Regions from separate parts of the Catenibacterium faecis genome, predicted to be linked through region 1. Evidence: a T-box and tRNA genes for the amino acid it is inferred to sense, from the RefSeq annotation. Region 1 holds a T-box; the other regions hold tRNA genes.
What was found. The T-box of region 1 lies ahead of ileS (isoleucine--tRNA ligase). A T-box ahead of a tRNA ligase gene usually reads a tRNA of that ligase, here a tRNA-Ile.
Positions count from the first base shown of each region.

Region 2: it has a tRNA-Ile gene. The T-box ahead of ileS (isoleucine--tRNA ligase) is inferred to sense a tRNA for this amino acid. The anticodon was not compared.
Region 3: it has a tRNA-Ile gene. The T-box ahead of ileS (isoleucine--tRNA ligase) is inferred to sense a tRNA for this amino acid. The anticodon was not compared.

Region 1 is NZ_JACRWG010000014.1:35,156-38,441, forward strand. Features, by position in the region: gene ileS (isoleucine--tRNA ligase) at 1-2,071, opposite strand, end outside; T-box leader at 2,107-2,307, opposite strand; gene H8909_RS04930 (DivIVA domain-containing protein) at 2,282-2,731, opposite strand; gene H8909_RS04935 (YlmH family RNA-binding protein) at 2,744-3,286, opposite strand, start outside.
Region 2 is NZ_JACRWG010000062.1:6,006-9,291, forward strand. Features, by position in the region: gene H8909_RS11110 (putative ABC transporter permease) at 1-393, opposite strand, end outside; gene deoC (deoxyribose-phosphate aldolase) at 642-1,310, shown strand; tRNA gene H8909_RS11120 (tRNA-Ala) at 1,407-1,482, opposite strand; tRNA gene H8909_RS11125 (tRNA-Ile) at 1,503-1,579, opposite strand; tRNA gene H8909_RS11130 (tRNA-Ile) at 1,600-1,676, opposite strand; gene H8909_RS11135 (LacI family DNA-binding transcriptional regulator) at 1,898-2,890, shown strand; gene galT (UDP-glucose--hexose-1-phosphate uridylyltransferase) at 3,032-3,286, shown strand, end outside.
Region 3 is NZ_JACRWG010000039.1:5,802-9,087, reverse strand. Features, by position in the region: gene H8909_RS09030 (sugar transporter) at 1-164, shown strand, start outside; gene H8909_RS09025 (6-phosphofructokinase) at 288-1,523, shown strand; tRNA gene H8909_RS09020 (tRNA-Ile) at 1,648-1,724, shown strand; tRNA gene H8909_RS09015 (tRNA-Ile) at 1,745-1,821, shown strand; tRNA gene H8909_RS09010 (tRNA-Ala) at 1,842-1,917, shown strand; gene H8909_RS09005 (MalY/PatB family protein) at 2,422-3,286, opposite strand, start outside.

The DNA of each region.
Region 1 (3,286 bases):
ATGCATCCATTAAGTCATTTAACTTAGCTAACATATACTGATCAACTGGTTCTAATTCATTGACTGGTAATACATCAGTATCCTTGAAATCATTTAAGTTACCAAGTAAGAAACGCATAGTATTTCTTACCTTACGATAGCTTTCAGATACTTTCTTTAAGATATCATCAGAGATACGTACATCTGACTGGAAGTCTACAGTAGTAGCCCATAATCTTAAGATGTCAGCACCCCATTTATTGATTGTCTTGATTGGATCTACAGCGTTACCACCAGACTTACTCATCTTTAATCCCTTACCATCAAGAGTGAAACCATGAGATAAGACAGTCTTATATGGTGCTTTACCATGTACTGCAGTACCGATGATTAATGAAGAGTTGAACCATCCACGATACTGGTCACTACCTTCGAAGTATAGATCAGCTGGATAGCCTAATCCTCTTTCTACTAATACACCAGTATGTGATGAACCTGAGTCAAACCATACGTCCATGATATCTTTTTCTTTCTTGAAGATACCATTTGGTGAATGTTCGTTTGTATAACCTTCTGGCAATAAATCTTTTTCATCTCTTTCAAACCATACGTTTGAACCGAATTCTCTAAATAGTGCTGATACATGATCAAATACTTTCTGATCAATTACAGGAGTACCATCTTCACAATAGAAGATTGGAATTGGAACACCCCAAGTTCTCTGTCTTGAGATACACCAGTCACCACGGTCTTTAATCATGTTATAGATTCTAATATGACCCCATTCATTGATCCAGTTAACGCTATCGATTTCACTTAATAGTTTTTCTCTGATCTTATCGATAGAACAGAACCACTGGTCAGTTGCTCTAAAGATGATAGGCTTCTTAGTACGCCAGTCATGAGGGTAGCTATGTGTAATCCAAGTAAGATTTAATAAAGCGCCTAATTCTTCTAGTTTTACTGTAACAGTCTTGTTTGCATCATCAACATACTGACCTGCAAGCCATTCACCACATGATTCCATCATGCAGCCATGTTCATCAACGTTTACAAGTACTGGTAATTTATATTTCTGACAGATGTTAAAGTCGTCTACACCAAATCCACTTGCTGTATGAACGCATCCAGTACCTGAATCAGTTGTAACATGGTCACCCATGATAACTAATGATTCTCTTTCTGGATAAAGTGGATGAGTACATGTGATGTATTCTAATTCTTCACCCTTGAAACGTTTTAAGATTTCTTTTTCTTTTAATCCAAATGTTTCCCATAATGAATCAACTAATTCTTCTAAGACAACAAGATTACCTTTTTCAGATTTAACTAATGCATAAGTGAAACGTGGGTTTAAACAGATTGCCTGGTTTCCTGGGATTGTCCAAGGAGTAGTAGTCCAGATTACAAAGTAGTTATCATCACCTTCTAAGATACCTTTACCATCTTTTACCTTGAAACGTACATAGATAGTAGGTGATTTTACATCATGGTATTCTACTTCTGCTTCAGCTAATGCTGATTCAGATGAAGGTGACCAATATACTGGCTTTAATCCTTTATAGATTAATCCATCTACAGCCATTTTCGCAAATACATCAATCTGTCTTGCTTCAAATTCTTTATGTAAAGTTAAATATGGATGTTTGTAGTCTGCAAATGTACCTACACGGATACACTGCTGCATCTGACGTTCAACCTGCTTTAATGCATATGCATAACATTTTTCTCTGAACTTTGCAGTAGACATAGATTTTCTATCTACACCCTGCTTCTGAATTGCATTTTCGATAGGTAAACCATGAGTATCCCATCCTGGAATATATGGTGTATAGAAACCTTCCATATTCTTATAACGACAAATAACGTCTTTAATAACCTTATTTAACATATGTCCAACATGCATATTACCATTTGCATATGGAGGTCCATCATGGAAAATGAAATGTTCTTTTCCTTCATTCTGCTTGATCACCTTTTCATACATGTTAGCGTTCTGCCATCTTTCTACGTAAGCAGGTTCCTTAGTAGGAAGCTTACCACGCATCTCAAAATCAGTTTTTGGCATTAAGAGTGTGCTTTTGTAATTCATATATATCCCCTTTCACAAATAAAAAAACGTCCTTCATAAAGGACGTTTGCACGCGGTACCACCTTTGTTCATATCATTCGATATGCACTTAAGATCTTAACGCAATCAACGGCATTCCCTACTTTATTCAGGATGCAGCTCCAGAGTGATTCCTGACCAATACACCTTCACCGTTTCCACCACCCACGGTTTCTCTATAAGTTCTCTTGATCAGCGCTCTCTTTCTTCGCTTTTTTTTTCTTCTTCATTAATTAAACTAAAAATTTCTGATTTGTCAATAGTTTCTAGCAATTCTGTGCTGATTTTTACAATTTCAGCCCTAAAATCTTTTGCTTCATCCTTAAAGCCTTCTACTTCATCACTTAAACCCTTCACATAATTCATAGACTCTTTAAGAATCATATTCGCATTATGCTTCGCCTTTGTAATGAGTTCACTGGCTTCCTTTAAAGCAAGACGGGAAATCTCTTCATTGGTCTTTCGTTCAATAGATTGACGATTAGCCATCGCGATATTTTCTTTTTTAACTTTATCCAATTCTTTTTCAAGTCTTCTGATTTGTAAAGTAGTTTCCTGAATTTTCTTTTCTAAAGTCTCAATCGTATCATCGACTTCTTCAGTATTATATCCACGAAGCTGCTTATTGAACATGTATCCCATAACCGTGTCCCCTCATCGATAATATTGGCCTTCTATTACATAATTATCCTGCTTTGTTCTTCTATCTGTTATGAATATCTTTACTCGGCCATGATGACGTAAAGATATTATAACGTTATTATCGCATATTTTTGAAATATCTTCAATAACTTTGTAATTAAGCTTGACATACTGACCACGAATGGCTTCTACTGCTTTATTGCGAGAGATGCCAAATAATTGCGCAACCATCTTATCTAAACGCAAAGAAGAAACGATCACTGTTTTAGTATAGGTATCCTGCTGAATAGAAAGACGTTCTTTACTTTCTACTAAATGAATAGAAGAACGTTTGATACGTGTGAGATTCATACGAATATAATCGCTATTTTCTGTCATACAGGCAAAGGAAAGTGGCTCTTCATTGATATCACCGATACATTGACGCTTAATACCTAAATGCATTAAAGCCCCTAAGACATCGGAATGTTTAAGTTTTCCAAATGTATCATTGTAATCTACTTGAAATACTGTGACTTTAAAATCTTCAGGTTCAAATTCATAGAAATCAGGCGC
Region 2 (3,286 bases), on a different contig from region 1:
TTTTACGGCAGTGACAGAAAAGAAACCAAAAATAAAGAAACCTTCTAAACAGATACGACCATTTAAATTAAATCTCATTTGAGAATAATCCCACCATCTTGCATGGAACATCTTTTCCATGAAATAAGATGTGAGATATTCAATAAAGCAGGCGACAATCGCTCCTTCTATAAAGATGAGAGACCAATCTTTAGAAATAGGAAACAAAGCACATACAACAATCGCACCTGATCCATAAATAGGAATGCAAGGTCCAGTTAAGAAACCGCTGTTATGTATCTTATGACCTGTAGCAATAGGGCAGATAAGTGATTCCCAGATCCACCCACAGAAACTATAAATAAAGAAGGAAACAACAAGTATTGTCCAGTTATTCGCAAATGCATCTAACATATCTTAACCTCCTCGTTAACCTTTCACCCATTATAGCATTATAGGAATATAGAAACAAAGAAAACTATAATTTGAGCTTAACTTGTTCTTTTTACCAGGAAAAAGGGAGTAAGAAGCAACTGAGACATTTACGATTATAGGTGCAATAATTACAAAAAAATTGGAATTAAGATGCCAGAGAACACAATTGACTACTTTATTTTAGATAAACTGTTATAATAGTATATGAAAAGAGAGGTAAAAATAAAATGAATACAAATGATATTTTAAAAAAAGTAGACCACACATTATTGGCTCAGAGTGCCACTTGGGAAGACATTAAGGTGATCCTAGATGATGGAATCAAATATGGTACAGCATCTGCATGTATTCCAGCTGCTTATGTGAAACAGGCAGCAGAATATGTGGATGGTAAACTTCCCATCTGTACAGTTATTGGATTCCCAAATGGATACAGTACAACTGCAGTAAAAGTATTTGAAACAAAGGATGCTATCGCAAATGGTGCATCTGAAATTGATATGGTTATTAATATCGGATTTTTAAAAGATAAGAGATATGAAGAAGTAGAAGATGAAATCCGTCAGATTCATGAAGCATGTGATGGTAAAATTTTAAAGGTTATTATTGAAACATGTCTTCTTACAGAAGAAGAAAAGATCAAGATGTGTGAATTAGTCACAAATGCAGGTGCAGAATACATTAAGACATCAACAGGGTTCTCAACTGCAGGCGCTACATTTGATGATGTAAAGTTAATGCATGATCATGTAGGTGAAGGAGTTAAAGTAAAAGCAGCAGGTGGTATTAGCTCATTTGATGATGCTGAAAAGTTCATTGAACTTGGTGCTGACAGACTTGGTACAAGCCGTCTTGTAAAAATTATGAAGAATACAGACACTGGGGCAGGTTACTAAAAGTAAAGAACCATAATCCTTTATATAGGACTATGGTTCTTTTTTACGCAATGAAATAAAAAAACAGACACAAATGTGTCTGCTGATTTTTATAAATGGTGGAGCCTAGGAGGATCGAACTCCTGACCTCCTGCGTGCAAAGCAGGCGCTCTCCCAGCTGAGCTAAGGCCCCAGAAAAATTTTAAATAAACATGGTGGGCCTGAATGGATTTGAACCATCGACCTCACCCTTATCAGGGGTGCGCTCTAACCAACTGAGCTACAGGCCCATGTTTAACAGTTTTAGAAATGGTGGGCCTGAATGGATTTGAACCATCGACCTCACCCTTATCAGGGGTGCGCTCTAACCAACTGAGCTACAGGCCCATTTCTTGACTGCTCACCTATAATACCATGTAGAAATACACTCGTCAATAAAAAAATGAAGAAATTATAGGCAAGGTAGAAAAATGTTTGATATATACAATGAAAATAAGGGAAAAATAATATATCGTTAAAATTGGTTAAAATATTACTAAAAATTTTACCTCATTTTATCTAGATTGTGATATATTAATTATTATAGTAATATTGAGGAGGAAAAATAAATGGCTACAATTAAGGATGTTGCGAAAGCAGCTGATGTATCTATCGCAACTGTATCAAGAGTATTAAATGAAGATAAAACATTGAAGGTTTTACCTGAGACAAAAGAGAAGATATTAAGAGTGGCTAGTGAACTCAATTACTCCTTAAAATCAAAAGAAAAGAAGAAAACATTTAATATAGGTATTATCCAGTGTTATACATTTGAACAGGAATTTAGAGATACTTATTTCTTATCTATTTTACAGGGTGTAGAGAAATATTTAAGAAAAGAAAAGATGGCTTCTACAAAAGTAAGATATGATGATATGAATATGAAACAGGTATTAGAAGGTGTGGATGGTATTATTTGTATTGGAAAGTTTGAAAAGAAGTATCTTGATACATTTAGTAAGTTATCTAGTAGAATTGTTTTGCTGGATATGGATTTGTCTCCTATCACAAATGTCTGTATCTCATTGGATTTTGATGACGCGATGTGTAAAGTAGTCAACTATTTTCATTCGCAGGGACATGAAACGATTGGTTTTATGGGAAGAAATGAATATGATGAGATGTCTTTACAAACAATTTCTAGAAAGAAAAGCTTTATTAAATATTGTGAATATTTAGGAATAAAATATGAGATATTTACAACCGGTCATGAAATGACTGGAGATGAAGGTTATTCTGTCATGAATCGTGTGATTGAAGAAGGAAAAATACCTTCCGCAATATTCTGTGCCAATGATCCTCTTGCGATGGGTGCTATGCAGGCTTTATTAGATGCAGGAATCAAGGTTCCAGAAGAAGTGTCTATTATGGGATTCAATGATGTGGATGCATGTAACTTCACACGACCTACATTATCTACTGTCTATGCACCTTCAAGTGAGATGGGAGAGATGGGGGCTTCGTTGTTACATAGAATGATCACAGAAGAGGATATCAGCTATCCATGTAGAATACAATTACCATGTCAATTAGTTATTAGAAATTCATGCAGAGAGAAGTAATAAAACTTCTCTTTTTTTATTTTAGTAAAATAGCAAGTAAACAAAATAGTAAAAATAATTAAAAAAGTATTGATTATTTTACTAAAAGGTTTATCATAGTAGATGAAGAAAATAACAAAATAAAAAAGAGGAGAACCCATAATGAACCATCAGATTAACAGATTACTCAACTTTGCGTTACAAAAAGGCATGATCGGTACAGATGATTTGTACTATGCCGCAAATTTAATTTTAGACTTACTTCAGTTAGATGAATTTGAACTAGAAGAAATCGATGAAAAATTAGAAACAGCACAGGATATCATTGATCATATTCTTGACTATGCAGTAGAAAAAGGTATGATTTCAGATTCTGTGACTGAAAAAGATTTATTTGATACAAGACTTATGAACTGC
Region 3 (3,286 bases), on a different contig from region 1:
CCATGGCAATTTTCTCAGCTATCTTCAATCTAGGGATTGGAAGTGGTACCTGGCTAGGTGGAGTCGTTTATACAAACACTTCTTTAAACTTCATCGGTTTTGTAGGCGCAATGATTGTACTTGTTGCTGCATTCATTAGTTTTATAAAATTCCGCAGCAAATAGGATATCCTTAGGGGGTATCCTTTTTAGTATAATTAATTATCACCCTGTATTTTTACTATTAAATCTTTCTATCAAATGCATTTAATGTTAAAATGGAGATGAAATATACAAAAGGAGCATAAAATGAATACGAAAAATTGTTTTATTGGTCAGTCTGGTGGGCCTACGGTTGCCATCAACGCCTCTCTTGCAGGTGTTATTACTCAATGCCAGGAAGAAGGATTTACTCATATTTATGGTATGGTTAATGGTATCCAGGGACTATTAGAAGATCACTTCATGGATCTAGGTACAACATTTAATTCTGAGGAAAAAATTGATGCATTAAAGCATTCCCCAGCAATGTATTTAGGAAGCTGTCGTTATAAGCTGCCTACAGTAAGTGATGATAAAGACACTTACGACTTGTTATTTAAAAAGTTTAATGATTTAGAAATCACTGATTTCTTCTATATTGGTGGAAATGATTCTATGGACACTGTGGCTAAACTTGCAGCTTATGGTGAAACAATCAATTCCCCTATTCACTTCATTGGAATTCCAAAGACTATTGATAATGATTTGATGGGTACAGATCATACTCCAGGCTTTGGTTCAGCTGCAAAGTATGTTGCAAGCTCTATGTTAGAAATTGCTTATGATTCTTCTATCTATAAGCTAGATGCAATTACTATTGTAGAAATCATGGGACGTAATGCAGGTTGGTTAACTGCTGCAAGTGCACTTGCAAGAACTGAATGTAATGATGCCCCTGATCTCATTTATTTACCGGAAGTCGTATTTGATAAAGAACGTTTCTTGAAGGATATTGAAGAAAAGTTCAAAGAAAAGTCTTCTATCATGATTGCAGTAAGTGAAGGTATTCATGATGAAAACGGAAACTTCTTAGATAGTGGTGATTCACAACAGTATGATGCATTTGGTCATCCAATCCATTTTGGTACTGGTAAGGTATTAGAAAATATCTGTAAAGAACATTTTGGATGTAAAGTAAGAAGTATCGAATTAAATGTACTACAAAGATGTGCAATGCATATTGCCTCTAAAGTAGATATTGATGAATCTTTCTTTATTGGTAAAAAGGCTGTAGAAACAGCACTTGCTGATCATACAAATGTTATGATGGGTGTTAAGAGAACTAGCAATGATCCATATACTGCAGAATGTATCTATAGTAATGTACAGGATATTGCGAACCTAGAACAGAAAGTTCCAGCAGAGTGGATTACTAAAGAAGGTAATGATATCACTCAAGAACTTTATGATTACTTATATCCATTAATTCAGGGTGAAATCGCTATTACTTATAAGAATGGTATTCCTTCATATATCGATATTGCCCATTTAAAAGAAAATTAAGAACGAATAAAGTCGAATAAAGTCCCTTAAAAATGGGACTTTATTTATTTATTGTTTAATTTTATGTATTTTTTTGTTGACGAGTGTATTTCTACATGGTATTATAGGTGAGCAGTCAAGAAATGGGCCTGTAGCTCAGTTGGTTAGAGCGCACCCCTGATAAGGGTGAGGTCGATGGTTCAAATCCATTCAGGCCCACCATTTCTAAAACTGTTAAACATGGGCCTGTAGCTCAGTTGGTTAGAGCGCACCCCTGATAAGGGTGAGGTCGATGGTTCAAATCCATTCAGGCCCACCATGTTTATTTAAAATTTCTTTGGGGCCTTAGCTCAGCTGGGAGAGCGCCTGCTTTGCACGCAGGAGGTCAGGAGTTCGATCCTCCTAGGCTCCACCAATTATAAATCAATCCTATAGTAGAAGAAATTAGGCAATTAAATGCCGAAGAACCTCCTCAATTTGAAATTGAGGAGGTTTTTATTTTTTATCAAACTGTTGACAAATGATAAAAATCGTGTGGCTAGAAATGAATGAATATTCATTTCTAGCCCTTTTTAGTAGTTAAACTATTATGAAACAAAGCAAACACAACATTCTCTACTCACCACAAAGGTTAAGACTATTCTTGGACGCTCTATGGATGTGGCTCTTGATAGTCTGAAGTGCTACTGCAATGACCCTGTTTCCAACTTCACTCGTTGCCGAAAGCTTCCTGTTCGTACTCCCTTTGAATGCATCATGAGTCTTTCAAATTACTCCTCAATAGGTGAATTGTCTCACTTTTTTGAGGGTCACGGTCCGCATTTTGCTTTTTATGAAACTATAATGAGTTATTTACCCGTTACAGCCCCTTTTTTACCTATTATTAAAGGACAGCCGTTTAGAGGCTGTCCTTTTCACGTTAGAATACGTATTCTTTTAATCTTTGCATAGCTTCCTGTAATAATTCATGTGGTAATGCAATGTTGAGTCTTATACCCCATGGATCATGGAACTGAACACCACTTTGCCAGTCTACACCTACATCCCATCCTTTTTGAATAAGTTCATCAATAGTCAGATGATTCTTTAGACAGTAGTCTTCACAATGTAGGAACACCATATAAGTCCCCTGCGTTTGAGATACTTCAATACCTTCTACATTGTTTTTAATAAAGTTATAGGTATATTTCATATTCTGTTCAAGTACCTGATTTAATTCATTCACCCATTCAATAGATTCTTCACGATAGGCACCTATTAAAGCATGCATGGATAAAACGTTCATACTATTGTAATGTGTTGAAGTAGCTACTTTGTTGAGCTGTTCTCTTAAATAGTCATCACAAATAATATGATAGCTGCCAATAAGTCCTGCTAAGTTAAATGTCTTACTCGGTGCATAAATAGAGATTGTGCGTCTTTTAGCATCTTCACTAATACTATAAGTAGGAATATGCTTATATCCCGTAAATACAATGTCTGACCATATTTCATCTGATACGACAATGACATCATTTTCTTTAAAAACATTCATTGCCTGTTCAAGTTCTTCTTTTTCCCATACACGTCCACATGGATTATGAGGAGAACAGAAAACCGCTAAGTGAATGTTATTGTCTTTGATACGCTTGTCCATATCCTGATAATCCATGCGCCACACACCCTCTTTATCCTTTACAAGAGGGCTTAATTCAGCCACTCGGTCTGTATCATTTAATACAGTGGAAAACCCTACATAAGTAGGACTATGAAAAAGAATCTTGTCTCCCGGCTTTGTAAAGGCA